DNA from 2 places in the Streptomyces sp. WAC00040 genome. Region 1 is predicted to be linked to the other one. Evidence: predicted binding sites of a transcription regulator. Region 1 holds the regulator's gene; the other holds the start of a gene.
What was found. Region 1 encodes HspR, which represses chaperone genes until heat shock. Its sites were predicted from a motif close to TTGAGNNNNNNNNNCTCAA; they were not measured.
Positions count from the first base shown of each region.

Region 2: the regulator HspR is predicted to act here: its motif matches at 2,453-2,471, upstream of lon (endopeptidase La).

Region 1 is NZ_JAKQZE010000001.1:1,878,099-1,885,146, forward strand. It holds gene dnaK (molecular chaperone DnaK) at 23-1,879, shown strand; gene grpE (nucleotide exchange factor GrpE) at 1,876-2,529, shown strand; gene dnaJ (molecular chaperone DnaJ) at 2,560-3,738, shown strand; gene MDN94_RS08685 (heat shock protein transcriptional repressor HspR) at 3,740-4,189, shown strand; gene MDN94_RS08690 (helix-turn-helix transcriptional regulator) at 4,286-5,269, opposite strand; gene MDN94_RS08695 (hypothetical protein) at 5,398-5,616, shown strand; gene MDN94_RS08700 (Rieske (2Fe-2S) protein) at 5,613-5,930, shown strand; gene MDN94_RS08705 (pyridoxamine 5'-phosphate oxidase family protein) at 6,049-6,453, opposite strand; gene clpB (ATP-dependent chaperone ClpB) at 6,575-7,048, shown strand, end outside.
Region 2 is NZ_JAKQZE010000001.1:3,087,220-3,094,267, forward strand. It holds gene MDN94_RS14480 (spermidine synthase) at 1-630, opposite strand, end outside; gene MDN94_RS14485 (GNAT family N-acetyltransferase) at 789-1,430, opposite strand; gene MDN94_RS14490 (nucleotidyltransferase domain-containing protein) at 1,542-2,354, opposite strand; gene lon (endopeptidase La) at 2,494-4,905, shown strand; gene MDN94_RS14500 (pentapeptide repeat-containing protein) at 5,040-5,843, shown strand; gene MDN94_RS14505 (lysozyme) at 5,880-6,704, opposite strand; gene MDN94_RS14510 (MarR family winged helix-turn-helix transcriptional regulator) at 6,932-7,048, shown strand, end outside.

The sequences.
Region 1 (7,048 bases):
GTCAGTTGTTGGAGGAATCGAAATGGCACGTGCGGTCGGCATCGACCTGGGCACGACTAACTCCGTCGTCAGCGTTCTGGAGGGCGGCGAGCCCACCGTCATCACCAACGCCGAGGGTGCCAGGACCACGCCGTCCGTCGTCGCCTTCGCGAAGAACGGTGAGGTGCTGGTCGGCGAGGTGGCCAAGCGTCAGGCGGTCACCAACGTCGATCGGACCATTCGGTCCGTCAAGCGCCACATGGGCACGGACTGGAAGATCGAGCTCGACGGGAAGAACTTCAACCCGCAGCAGATGAGCGCGTTCATCCTGCAGAAGCTGAAGCGGGACGCGGAGTCCTACCTGGGCGAGAAGGTCACCGACGCGGTGATCACCGTCCCCGCGTACTTCAACGACTCCGAGCGCCAGGCGACCAAGGAGGCCGGTGAGATCGCGGGCCTCAACGTCCTGCGCATCGTCAACGAGCCCACCGCGGCGGCCCTGGCCTACGGCCTGGACAAGGACGACCAGACGATCCTCGTCTTCGACCTCGGTGGCGGCACCTTCGACGTCTCCCTGCTCGAGATCGGCGACGGCGTCGTCGAGGTGAAGGCCACCAACGGCGACAACCACCTCGGTGGTGACGACTGGGACCAGCGCGTCGTCGACTACCTGGTGAAGCAGTTCGCCAACGGGCACGGCGTCGACCTGTCCAAGGACAAGATGGCTCTCCAGCGTCTCCGCGAAGCCGCGGAGAAGGCCAAGATCGAGCTGTCGTCCTCGACCGAGACGTCGATCAACCTGCCCTACATCACGGCCTCCGCCGAGGGCCCGCTGCACCTGGACGAGAAGCTCACCCGCGCCCAGTTCCAGCAGCTGACGTCCGACCTGCTCGAGCGCTGCAAGACCCCGTTCCACAACGTCATCAAGGACGCCGGCATCGCGCTGTCCGAGATCGACCACGTGGTCCTGGTCGGCGGCTCGACCCGTATGCCCGCCGTCGCCGAGCTCGTCAAGGAGCTCACCGGCGGCAAGGACGCCAACAAGGGCGTGAACCCGGACGAGGTCGTCGCCATCGGCGCCTCCCTCCAGGCCGGTGTCCTCAAGGGTGAGGTCAAGGACGTCCTGCTCCTCGACGTGACCCCGCTGTCCCTCGGTATCGAGACCAAGGGCGGCATCATGACCAAGCTCATCGAGCGCAACACCACGATCCCGACCAAGCGGTCCGAGATCTTCACGACGGCCGAGGACAACCAGCCGTCCGTGCAGATCCAGGTCTACCAGGGCGAGCGCGAGATCGCGGCGTACAACAAGAAGCTCGGGATGTTCGAGCTGACCGGTCTGCCGCCGGCCCCGCGCGGGGTGCCGCAGATCGAGGTCTCCTTCGACATCGACGCCAACGGCATCATGCACGTGACCGCGAAGGACCTCGGCACGGGCAAGGAGCAGAAGATGACCGTCACCGGCGGCTCCTCGCTGCCGAAGGACGAGGTCGACCGGATGCGCCAGGAGGCCGAGCAGTACGCGGACGAGGACCACCGTCGCCGCGAGGCCGCCGAGACCCGTAACCAGGGTGAGCAGCTCGTCTACCAGACCGAGAAGTTCCTCAAGGACAACGAGGACAAGGTCCCCGGCGAGGTGAAGACCGAGGTCGAGACGGCTCTCACCGAGCTGAAGGAGAAGCTCAAGGGCGAGGACACGGCCGAGATCCGTACCGCCACGGAGAAGGTCGCCGCGGTCAGCCAGAAGCTCGGCCAGGCCATGTACGCCAACGCCGCGCCCGAGGGCGCAGCCGCGGGTGCCGGCGCCGAGGGCCAGGCCGGTGCCGGCCAGGCCGACGACGACGTCGTCGACGCCGAGATCGTCGACGAGGACAAGCCGAAGAAGGACGGTGCCGCGTGACCGAGGAGACCCCGGGCTTCGAGGAGAAGCCCGACGTCCCCTCCGGCGCCACACCTGACGACGCCGCCGAGTCCGCCGAGACCTCCTCCGAGCAGGAGGGCCCGGCGGCCCCGGCAGGGGACGCAGCAAAGATCGCCGGCCTGACGGCGCAGCTGGACCAGACGCGTACCGCCCTCAACGAGCGGACCGCCGACCTCCAGCGGCTCCAGGCCGAGTACCAGAACTACCGCCGGCGCGTGGAGCGCGACAGGGTCACGGTCAAGGAGATCGCCACGGCGACGCTGCTGACCGAGCTCCTGCCCGTGCTCGACGACATCGGCCGCGCCCGGGAGCACGGGGAGTTGGTGGGCGGGTTCAAGTCGGTGGCCGAGTCCCTCGAGACGGCCGCCGCCAAGATGGGCCTGCAGCAGTTCGGCAAGGAGGGCGAGCCCTTCGACCCGACCATCCACGAGGCCCTGATGCACTCGTACGCACCGGATGTCACGGAGACGACGTGCGTCGCCGTGCTCCAGCCGGGGTACCGCATCGGCGAGCGCACGATCCGCCCGGCGCGGGTCGCGGTGGCCGAGCCCCAGCCGGGCGCGGCTCCCGCGGCGCAGAAGGAAGAGAAGTCGGCCGACGAGGAGAGCGGTGGCCCCGAGGAGGGCTGACGCAGGAAACGTCCGGAAGGAGGGACGTCGATGAGCACGAAGGACTTCGTCGAGAAGGACTACTACAAGGTTCTCGGCGTCCCCAAGGACGCCACAGAGGCCGAGATCAAGAAGGCGTACCGGAAGCTCGCCCGCGAGTTCCACCCGGACGCCAACAAGGGTGACGCGAAGGCCGAGGAGCGCTTCAAGGAGATCTCCGAGGCCAACGACATCCTCGGCGACCCTAAACGGCGCAAGGAGTACGACGACGCCCGCGCCCTGTTCGGCAACGGCGGCTTCCGCGCTCCGGGCGCCGGCGGTCCCGGCGGCACCTTCAACTTCGACCTGGGCGACCTCTTCGGAGGCGCCCCGGGCGGCGGCCAGGCCGGCGGCTTCGGCGGCGGCCTGGGGGACGTGTTCGGCGGCCTGTTCAACCGGGGCGCCGGCCCGGGCACGCGCACCCAGCCGCGCCGCGGACAGGACATCGAGTCCGAGGTGACGCTCAGCTTCACCGAGGCGGTGGACGGGGCCACGGTCCCCCTGCGGATGTCCAGCTCGGCCGCGTGCAAGGCATGCTCCGGCACCGGTGACAAGAACGGCACGCCCCGGGTGTGCCCGACCTGCGTCGGTACCGGCCAGGTCTCCCGCGGCGGCAGCGGTTCCTTCTCGCTGACGGACCCGTGCGTGGACTGCAAGGGCCGCGGGCTCATCGCCCAGGACCCGTGCGACGTCTGCAAGGGCAGCGGACGGGCACGCTCTTCGCGCACCATGCAGGTCCGCATCCCCGCGGGGGTCTTTGACGGGCAGCGGATCCGGCTGCGCGGCAAGGGCGCTCCCGGCGAGCGCGGCGGCCCGGCCGGTGACCTGTACGTCGTCGTCCACGTCGACGCGCACCCGGTCTTCGGCCGCAAGGGCGACAACCTCACCGTCACGGTGCCGGTCTCCTTCACGGAGGCTGCGCTCGGCGGCGAGATCAGGGTCCCCACGCTCGGCGGCCCGCCGGTCACGCTGAAGCTGCCCGCCGGCACGCCCGCCGGGCGCACCATGCGAGCCCGCGGCAAGGGCGCCGTCCGCAAGGACGGCACCCGCGGCGACCTGCTGGTGACCGTCGAGGTGGCCGTGCCCGGCGAGCTCGGCGACAAGGCCAGGGAAGCGCTGGAGGCCTACCGCGAAGCCACCGCGGACGAGGATCCGCGGGCGGAGTTGTTCCAGGCCGCGAAGGGAGCTTGATATGGACCGGTCGGGGCGCAGTCGCAACCCGTACGAACTGACCGACGAGTCGCCGGTGTACGTCATCTCGGTCGCCGCGCAGCTGTCGGGCCTGCATCCGCAGACCCTGCGGCAGTACGACCGGCTGGGTCTCGTCTCGCCCGACCGCACGGCCGGCCGCGGCAGGCGTTACTCGGCCCGGGACATCGAACTGTTGCGTACGGTGCAGCAGTTGTCGCAGGACGAGGGCATCAACCTGGCCGGCATCAAGCGGATCATCGAACTGGAGAACCAGGTCGCGGCTCTGCAGCAGCGGGTCGCGGAGCTGTCGTCGGCCCTCGACGGCGCGGCGGCGGCCATGCAGCAGCGCGAGGCGCAGGTCCACGCTTCCTACCGGCGCGATCTCGTGCCGTACCAGGACGTCCAGCAGGCGAGCGCGCTGGTCGTCTGGCGGCCCAAGCGGCCGGAGTAGTCGCGGGACCCCGCGTCGGGGCGGCCCGGGCCGCCCCGGACGCCCGAAGGGCCGGGAGGCACTGCCTCCCGGCCCTTCACGTCTGTCCGGCCGGATTCAGCGGCTCTCGTCCAGGATTCCCGACTGGGCGATCAGGTAGCCGAGTTGGGCGCGGCTGCCGCTGCCGAGCGTGGCGTTCAGTTTGGCGATGTGGGCGCGGCAGGTGCGCACGTTCATCCCGAGGCGGCGGGCGATGGAGTCGTCGACGTGTCCTTCGACGAGCAGTTTGGCGATGGAGCGCTGCACGCTGGTGATGCCGTCCAGCTCGGGCGCGTAGGACAGTTGCTCCTCCCACGGTGTGGCGTGGAGCCAGAACTGCTCGAAGACGCCCACGAGATAGCGCACGAGCCCTTCGTGGCGCAGTTCCAGTGCGACCTGCCGGTCGCTGCGGGCGGGTACGAAGGCCACCTTGCGGTCGACGATGATCAGGCGGTCGATGATCTCCTCGAGCGTGCGGACCTCCACGCCGTAGGGACTGACCCGTTCGACATAGGCCAGTGTCGAGGGGTGGTGGCGGGCCGTGTGCTGGTACAGCGTGCGCATCTTCACGCCGTTCTTCAGCAGCGGCTCCGCCCGGCGCAGACCGTGCTCCAGGGTGTCCGGACGCCGTCCGCTGCCGGGCTGCACGGTGAGGAGTTCCTCGGCGCACTCGGCGGTGACCCGGTCCAGGGCCGCGTTGATGAGGCCCAGGCCCTCGAGCACGGTGATGGCGTGTCTGGTCGACAGGTCCTGGGCGGTCAGGGTCATGAACGGCTCGAACGTGCCGACGATGGACAGGGCGAGCTGCCGGCGCTCCTGGATCTCCCTTTCGATGGGGTGAATCAGCTGGTTGAGTGCGAGTGACGGCGGGACCGGGCGGAGCCAGCCGGCGTCGTCGGGATCGGGGCGCAGCAGGGCGAGATCCAGCAGGCAGGGTGCGCTCCCGGCCTCTGACCGGGAAACCTGGCCGGTACGCAATGCCGTTGCGTAGAGATTCTTCCCTGCTTCGCATAGTTCGCCTGCACTGTGGCTATGCCCGACATTGTCCTTGTTCGACGCCATTTGACACCCCCTCAGGGTCCTGAATTACAGGAACATGATGCCTGTGGTCGCTGGTGGAAGCATTCGGTGTGAGACATCGTCTTAGACGCGGGGGGAGGGTATTGGACAGAATGGGGTGGAGATCCTCCATGAACAGGACGCTTCGCATACTTGGCGCACTTGCTGTTGCCGCAGCCGCGTTCAGTGTTCTAGGGACGAGTGGTGAGCCGACGTGGGAGTCAGAGCCGGCGCACACGGTGATTGCCGGTGAGCCGACCTGGGAGTCGGAGTCTGCGGGTGCGGTGATCGCGGGCGCCGACGAACTCACGTGGGAGATCGCTCCCGTGGACGCGGGCGCGGGCGCATGACCATCCCGCCGGATGATCGCGTGTTCCGGCGGGAGATGGCGACGGCTTACAGGTCCGGGTGGCATTTCATCGACCTCGTCACGGCGATTCCGCACCGTGGCGACTCGTTGATGGTCACCCTGTTCGGTGAGCCGATCGTCGTCGCGCGCGAGGAGGACGAGGATGTCCGTGCCTACCGCTGTCTTCGCCGGCCCCGAGGGGCTCCTCAGCCCGTCCGCTGTGCCATCCGGTACGGCATGATTTTTGTCAATCTCGACCAGCGTGACCACCAGCTGGCCGAGCCGGACACAACCGCCACCCCCCGCAGTGCCTGAGCGATTCCCCCGTCGTTTCAAATCGCTCAGGTGCTTCCCCCACACAGCGGCGCCATCGTGGACCTGAAACACGATGGCGCCGTTGTGCTGCCCGGAACTTGTCCGGCGCCCGGCCCGGTCATGCCCGGCCCATCGCGCGGGTGAGCGCGATCTCGATGACCACCCGGTCCGGATTGGGGGCCGGGGTGCGTCCGTACCTCTCCGCGTAACGGCTCACCGCGTCCGCCACGACCGCCGCCTCCGTGCGGATCGTCGCGATGCCCTCCAGTGTCGCCCAGCGGCCTCTGTCCACCTGGCAGACCGCGACCCGTGCCCCTTCCGGGCCGGCGGCCAGCACGTTCGCGACCTTGCGGCTGTGCTTGTTGGTGATCACCCGGGCGAAACCGCCCTCCGGGTCGTAGGTGACTCCCACCGCGACGACGTGCGGAGTGCCGTCAGGCCGAGGGGTCGTCAGTGTGCACATGTGGTGATCACGCCAGAAGCTGAGGTAGGACGCGCCGGGGTTGCGAGGATCGATGGCCATGGGCGGAACCTACCTCCGGGCTCTGCCCGGCAGTACCCTGAGTGGAATAGACTCAACTTTATACAGGTTGCTTGGGTCATAATTGAGGCAACCGCTCCATCGGCAAGGAGGAGATGCGTACGTGGACGCCGAGCTGACCAACAAGAGCCGGGACGCGATCAACGCCGCCACCAGCAGGGCAGTGTCCGGCGGACACCCGGACCTCACCCCGGCGCATCTGCTTCTGGCGCTGCTGGAGGGCGCGGACAACGAGAACATCACCGATCTGCTGGCCGCCGTCGACGCGGACCAGGCCGCCGTACGCTCCGGGGCGGAGCGCATCCTCGCGTCGCTGCCGAGCGTGACCGGCTCCACGGTCGCCCCGCCCCAGCCCAACCGCGAACTGCTGGCCGTCATCGCCGACGCCTCGCAGCGAGCCAAGGAGCTCGGTGACGAGTACCTGTCCACCGAGCACCTGCTCATCGGCATCGCGGCGAAGGGCGGCGCGGCCGGGGAGGTGCTGGACCGGCAGGGCGCCGGGGCCAAGCAACTGGTGGACGCTTTCGAGAAGACAAGGGGAGGGCGCCGGGTGACCACACCCGACCCTGAGGGTCAG
Region 2 (7,048 bases), 1.2 Mb from region 1:
CCTTACCCCAGTGAACCCGGCATTCCGCAACGCGTCCTCAAAGCTGGTGGACGGCTTCGCGGACCATACGGCCAGCACCCCGCCGGGGTCCAACGCGCCTTTGCACGCCTCGAGTCCGGACGGCGAGTAGAGATCACCGTTGTCCTCGGTGACCGTCCAGTCGGGCCCGTTGTCGATGTCGAGGCACAGAGCGTCATAACGGTCCGTGGTCGAGCGGAGGTACTCGAGGAGATCCGTGTGAAGGATCAGGCAGCGCGGGTCGCCGAGGGCGTCGCCGGAGATCGCGGCGAGCGGGCCGCCGCGGTGCCAGTCGATGACGGCCTCCTCCCTCTCCACCACGGCGATCCGCCGCCAGGACGGGTCGGTGGCGGCGTGGGCGAACGAGAAGCCGACCCCGAGGCCGCCGATGAGGAGGCGGGGCGCCACGTTCCCGGTGCCGATCGCCCGGCGTGCGGCGTCGACCAGCAGCCGCTCCGACCTCCCGTCGGAGGTGTCCATCAGGAAGCAGCCGTTCGCGATGATCTCGTACACCGACTCTTCACCGGACTCCCGCCTGCGCAGCACGATCTCGCCACAGGATCCCTCCCGTCGGTCGACGGTGACAGGGGCGTCTGCGGCGGGGAACGGCATGGTTCTCGACCTCCGGGCGGCTGTGCGGGACGACACGGATCGCTACCCCATCTTGGCCGGGCCGATGTGAGGGGGACAAACCGATTTGCGGCCACGGGGGGTGGGCGCGCCCGCGTCGGTGCGGGTTCTTGAAGCCTCCGTCCCGGTGCGGGGCGCGGTCATGCCGGCCGGTGATACAGGCTGACCAGCGGTGCGTGGGTGTGCCAGCCCAGGGACTCGTAGAGCGCCCGGCCGTCCGGTGTGCCGCCCAGTACACCGACGCGGGCCCCGTGGTCGAGGGCGGCGTTGTGGAGCGTGTTCACCACCAGCCGGCCGAGGCCCCTGCGGCGGTGCTCGGGCGCGGTCTCCACCTGGTCTACGACGGCCGTGCGCCCGGTGGGGGCGACTTGGGCGCGCGCCGCGAACGACCCGTCAGGCCCCACGACCAGGGCCCGCACGACACCGCCGCGCGTCCAGGTCCTCAACGTGTAACCGGCGGGCACCGTGGTCGGGGTGCGGCGCAGCTCGGTGGACATCAGCCAGCCGGGCTCGTCGACGGCCCACGCGGGGCCCGCCCATTCGAGGACGCGGACGGGGTCGGCGAAGACCTTCAGCCAGACCGTCGGCGCGGCCACCTCCGCGGCGACCTTGCGCACGGTTGCCTCGTCGTCCGAGGTGAGGACATGACGGGTGGCGTGCTTGACCTGTCCGACGTCCACCGTGAAGCCCCACGGTCTGGGCGTGGGGTCGGCCGCGCCGCGCGAGACGACCCAGCCGTGGACCCATGCGTGGACGATCTCCGCGGTCGACGGGAACGGCATCCGGGAACTCCTCAAGCGAGTAAGTAATAGATGAAGTGCTCTTTTGGATATTACACAGTGGGAGGGCGGGTGATCGCGACCTGATTCCGAGGTGATGTGGGTCACGCACGGTCACGGTGCCGGCCGGGCCGCCTTGGTCCCGTGAGTCGCCGTGTACTCCGCGGCCATCCACGGCCCCAGCTCCTGGACCAGCGTGCGGATCACCGCCTCGTCCTGCGTCGGGCGGCGGGCGGCCGCGGCGGCCAGCCGCATTTGGTCGGCCCGCTGCGGGTAATGGCCGGCGAACAGCTCCGCCTGTGCATCCAGGTCGCTGGTCCAGCCGCCCCAGCGGGGCATGACCAGTGTGAATCCGGACCGTACGAGCCGCCGTGCGGCCGTCCGGCACAGCGCGCGCCGGTCGGCGTCCGTCACGGCGTCGCGCAGCCGGGTGCGCCAGCGAGGCAGGAGGAGGTCCAGGTCGCCGTTGGTCTCGCGTGCCAGTAGTGACGTGGGGTACTGGGCGGGAAGGTGGGCGGCGAGGTCTTCGCCGGTCAGCAGGGTGCACAGGCAGGAGATGAAGAAGCCCAGGTCGTACCGCTCGGCCTCGGTGAGTGCCGCATCGACGCCGACCAGCAGGATGCCGGCGCCGTCGATCGCGTCGAACTCCCCGTCGAGCACCGCCTCCGTCGCGTCGGCGTCCGCCCGGTCCCTGTCCGTGGGCTCCGTGTGCAGGACCAGCAGCAGGTCGAGGTCCGAGGCTCCGGGGACGGCGGTGCCACGCGGGATGCTCCCGTAGAGATAGGCGCTGTGCAGCCTGCCGTCGCCGAAACGGCCGGCGATCTCCGTGCCGGCGGCGGCCACCACCGGCGCGAAGGCCGGGGTCACGCGGTCGAGCGCACCCTCGCGTGCGATGGTCCCGTCCGGGTTCAGCCCTTTGCTGTCCATCGGGTCACTGTCGCCCTGTCCGGGTCCTGTCGCCCACCGGATTTCGCCGATCGCTCAGAGCGAACAGCCGCCGGGGAACAATCAAGGGCTCATGACCATTGAGTCGGTACAGCTCAACTTGACTGCCTAAGGGGAGATCATGGCTGCCGATATCAAGGCGAACTCACCGCTCACACTGCCCGTTCTGCCGCTCGACGACGAGGTCGTGCTGCCCGGCATGGTCGTGCCGCTCGACCTGTCCGACACCGAGGTGCGGGCCGCGGTCGAGGCCGCCCAGGCTGCCGCCCGGCCCTCCGGCAACAAGCCGAAGGTGCTGCTCGTTCCCCGCGTCGACGGCACCTACGCCGCGACCGGTGTGCTCGGGACCGTCGAACAGGTCGGCCGGCTCTCCGACGGCGACCCCGGTGCGCTGATCCGCGGCGTCGGCCGCGTCCGTATCGGCGCCGGCACGACGGGACCCGGCGCGGCGCTGTGGGTGGAGGGGACCGTGGTCGAGGAGACCGTGCCCGACCCCCTGCCCGGCGCGGTGACCGAACTGGTCAAGGAGTACAAGGCACTCGCCACCGACTGGCTGAAGAAGCGCGGCGCCTGGCAGGTCGTCGACCGCGTCCAGCAGATCGACGGCATCTCGCAGCTCGCGGACAACTCCGGCTACTCACCCTTCCTGACCACGGCTCAGAAGATCGAGCTGCTGGAGACCAAGGACCCGGTCGCCCGTCTGAAGCTCGCCACCGAGCAACTGCGCGAGCACCTCGCCGAGCAGGACGTGGCCGAGTCCATCGCCAAGGACGTCCAGGAAGGCGTCGACAAGCAGCAACGCGAGTTCCTGCTGCGCCGTCAGCTGGACGCGGTGCGCAAGGAGCTGCGCGAGCTCAACGGCCAGGACGGCGAGGACGAGTCCGACGACTACCGGGCCCGCGTGGAGGCGGCCGACCTGCCGGAGAAGGTCAGGGAAGCCGCGCTCAAGGAGGTCGAGAAGCTGGAGCGGGCCTCCGACCAGAGCCCCGAGGGCAGCTGGATCCGCACCTGGCTCGACACCGTCCTCGAACTGCCGTGGAACGAGCGTACGGAGGACTCGTACGACATCCAGGGCGCGAAGAGCGTCCTGGACGCCGAGCACGCGGGTCTGCAGGACGTGAAGGAGCGGATCACCGAGTACCTGGCGGTGCGCAAGCGGCGTTCCGAGCGGGGGCTGGGCGTGGTCGGCGGGCGGCGCGGGGGCGCGGTGCTCGCGCTCGTCGGCCCGCCCGGTGTCGGAAAGACCAGCCTCGGCGAGTCCGTGGCTCACGCCATGGGACGCAAGTTCGTCCGCGTCGCGCTCGGCGGCGTACGGGACGAGGCCGAGATCCGCGGCCACCGCCGTACGTACGTCGGCGCGCTGCCGGGACGGATCGTGCGTGCGATCAAGGAGGCCGGCTCGATGAACCCGGTCGTCCTGCTCGACGAGATCGACAAGGTCGGCTCCGACTTCCGCGGCGACCCCGCGGCGGCCCTGCTCGAGGTCCTCGACCCCGCGCAGAACCACACCTTCCGCGACCACTACCTCGAGGTGGAGCTCGACCTCAGCGATGTGGTCTTCCTCGCCACCGCCAATGTGCTGGAGGCCATCCCGGAGGCGCTGCTCGACCGTATGGAGCTGGTGCGCCTGGACGGCTACACGGAGGACGAGAAGGTCGTCATCGCCCGTGACCACCTCGTGCCGCGCCAGCTGGAACGGGCGGGACTCGAGACCGGCGAGGTGACGCTCGACGACTCCGCGCTGCGCAAGCTGGCGGGCGAGTACACCCGCGAGGCCGGTGTGCGGAACCTGGAGCGGTCCATCGCGCGGCTGCTGCGGAAGGTCGCCGCGCAGCACGAGCTGGGGGACCGGGAGCTGCCGTTCACCGTCACGCACGAGGAGTTGCGCGGGCTCATCGGCCGACCCCACCACGTGCCCGAGTCCGCCCAGGACCCGGCCGAGCGCCGCACCGCGGTGCCCGGCGTGGCCACCGGTCTGGCCGTGACCGGCGCGGGCGGCGACGTCCTGTTCGTTGAGGCGTCGCTCGCCGACCCGGAGACCGGTGCCGCGGGGCTGACCCTGACCGGTCAGCTCGGCGACGTGATGAAGGAGTCCGCGCAGATCGCGCTGAGCTTCCTGCGCTCGCACGGAGCCGAGCTCGAACTGCCGGTCGCAGATCTCAAGGACCGGGGCGTGCACATCCACTTCCCGGCGGGCGCGGTGCCAAAGGACGGGCCGAGCGCGGGCATCACGATGAGCACGGCGCTCGCGTCGCTGCTCTCCGGACGCCAGGTGCGTACGGACGTGGCGATGACCGGCGAGGTCTCGCTCACCGGCCGGGTGCTGCCCATCGGCGGCGTGAAGCAGAAGCTGCTCGCCGCCCACCGGGCGGGCATCACCACTGTCGTGATCCCGAAGCGCAACGAGCCCGACCTGGACGACGTCCCGGCGGAGATCCTCGAGAAGCTCGAGATCCACCCGGTGACCGATGTCCGGCAGGTGCTCGAGATCGCGCTGTCCTCGGCGGACGTGCCGGTGACCGCGGCGGCCTGACCCGCGCGGAGGGGGGGCCCGGCGGTGGATCAACACCGCCGGGCCCCTCCCTCCGCCCGCCGCGCAGCGGCGCTCTGCGTCTGCCCTCGGCCGCCGCATTCCGGGGCGTTCCGCAGGTCCCGCACAATGGACGGATGAAGACCCTGGGTGCCGACTGCGAGAACTGCTTCGGCCTGTGCTGTGTGGCGCTGCCCTTCGCCGCCTCCGCCGACTTCGCAGTGAGCAAGGAGGCCGGCAAGCCCTGCGCGAACCTGCGCACCGACTTCGGCTGCGGCATCCACGCCCGCCTGCGGGACAGCGGCTACTCGGGCTGCACCGTCTACGACTGCTTCGGCGCGGGCCAGCAGGTCTCGCAGATCACCTACGGCGGGACGAGCTGGCGTGAGGCCCCGGACACGGCCCGGGAGATGTTCGAGGTCTTCCCCGTCGTACGGCAGCTGCACGAACTGCTCTGGTACGTGGCCCAGGCGCTGACGCTGGACGCCGCCCGCGAACTCCATGGGAAGCTGCGCCGGCGCCAGGAACACATCGAGGAGCTCACCCGGCTCGCTCCCGGCGCGCTGCTGAAGCTGGACGTCGGCGCCGAACGCGAGCAGGTCAACGTCCTGCTGCTGCGTGCCAGCGAACTCGTGCGCGCGGGAGGGGGGACCGGGCGGAAGAAGAAGGACCGCAGGGGAGCGGACCTGATGGGCGCCCGGCTGAGGAACGCGGATCTGCGGGGTGTCAGTCTGCGCGGCGCGTATCTGATCGCGGCCGACCTGACGGGTGCCGATCTGCGGCTGGCCGACCTCATCGGCGCCGACCTGAGGGACGCCGATCTGTCCGGCGCGGACCTGACAGGCTGCATCTTCCTCACCCAGCCGCAGCTCGACGCGGCCCGGGGCGACGCGGCCACCCGGCTTCCCGACGGGTTCACCCGCCCCGCGCACTGGTCGTGACGACCGGCGCGGCGGGACGGGCCCCGTGAGCCGGGGTCAGCCGTTGGCGAGCGCCTGGACGCGGTCGTACGCGCCGTTGAACTTGTTGTGGTCGCCGACGATCGGCCCGGACGAGGTGTACTGCCACATCGTGTAGTAGGGCCAGCCGGCCGGGAGGGTGCCCGGCGTGGTGTTGTATCGGGCGATCCACAGCGGGTTGGTGGCCCCGAAGCCGGCGTAGTTGCCGGTGCACTGCGTCCACCAGCTGGTCGCCGTGTAGATGACCGCGTCGCGGCCGGTCCGTGCCTTGTAGCGGTTCAGGAAGTCGCGGATCCAGGTGACCATCCCGGCCTGCGACTTGCCGTAGCAGGCGGCGCCGTAGGGGTTCCACTCGATGTCGAGGGCGCCGGGAAGGGTCTTGCCGTCGCGGGTCCAGCCGCCGCCGTTGTCGACGAAGTAGTCCGCCTGGGCGGTGCCCGTCGTGGTGTTCGGGGTGGCGAAGTGGTACGAGCCCCGGATCATGCCGATGTTGTACGAGCCGTTGTACTGCTGGGTGAAGTACGTGTTCTTGTAGTACGTGCCTTCGGTGGCCTTCACGTAGGCCCACTTGACCCCGCTGGTCCACAGAGCCGACCAGTTGACGTTCCCCTGGTGGCTGGAGACGTCGACGCCTTCCGTCTGGACGGCACGGGTGTCGCGCGGGGGGCCGCCCTGGCCGTCGTGGGCGACGACACCCATGCCCATGTGGGCGGAGCCGCGCTCCGGCTTGGGATCGGCCGTGGCGGTGCCGGGAAGCGTGAGGAGGAGGGAGAGGACTGCGAGGAGAGTGCCGGCCGCGGCGAGGCGCCGACGACCGGTCGTTCCGGATCTGTGCACGGGCATTGCGTGCCTCCGAAGGCCTCGTGGGGGAACTGGCGACGTGTCGACATGCCATGGCGGAGTGGATGGTGTGGACATGTCATGAGCGACGCTACGCACGTAGACCCGCCGTAGGAAGGGGGCTTGGGCGCCGCCGTTGGTCTACGCCTGCGAAATACTGGCGGAGCTGCGGTGATACCGGCCGCGTCAAGAAACTTACACGACCCGGAAAGCGTACGAGGGGTGCTGACGTGCACGAAGGCGGTACGGCGGGTGGAACGGGCCCGAACGGCGGGAGTGGCGTGGACCAGGAATTCCTTGCGCTCGAGCGTGAGTTGTCCGTCTTTCTGCGCCGCGCCAGGGCATCC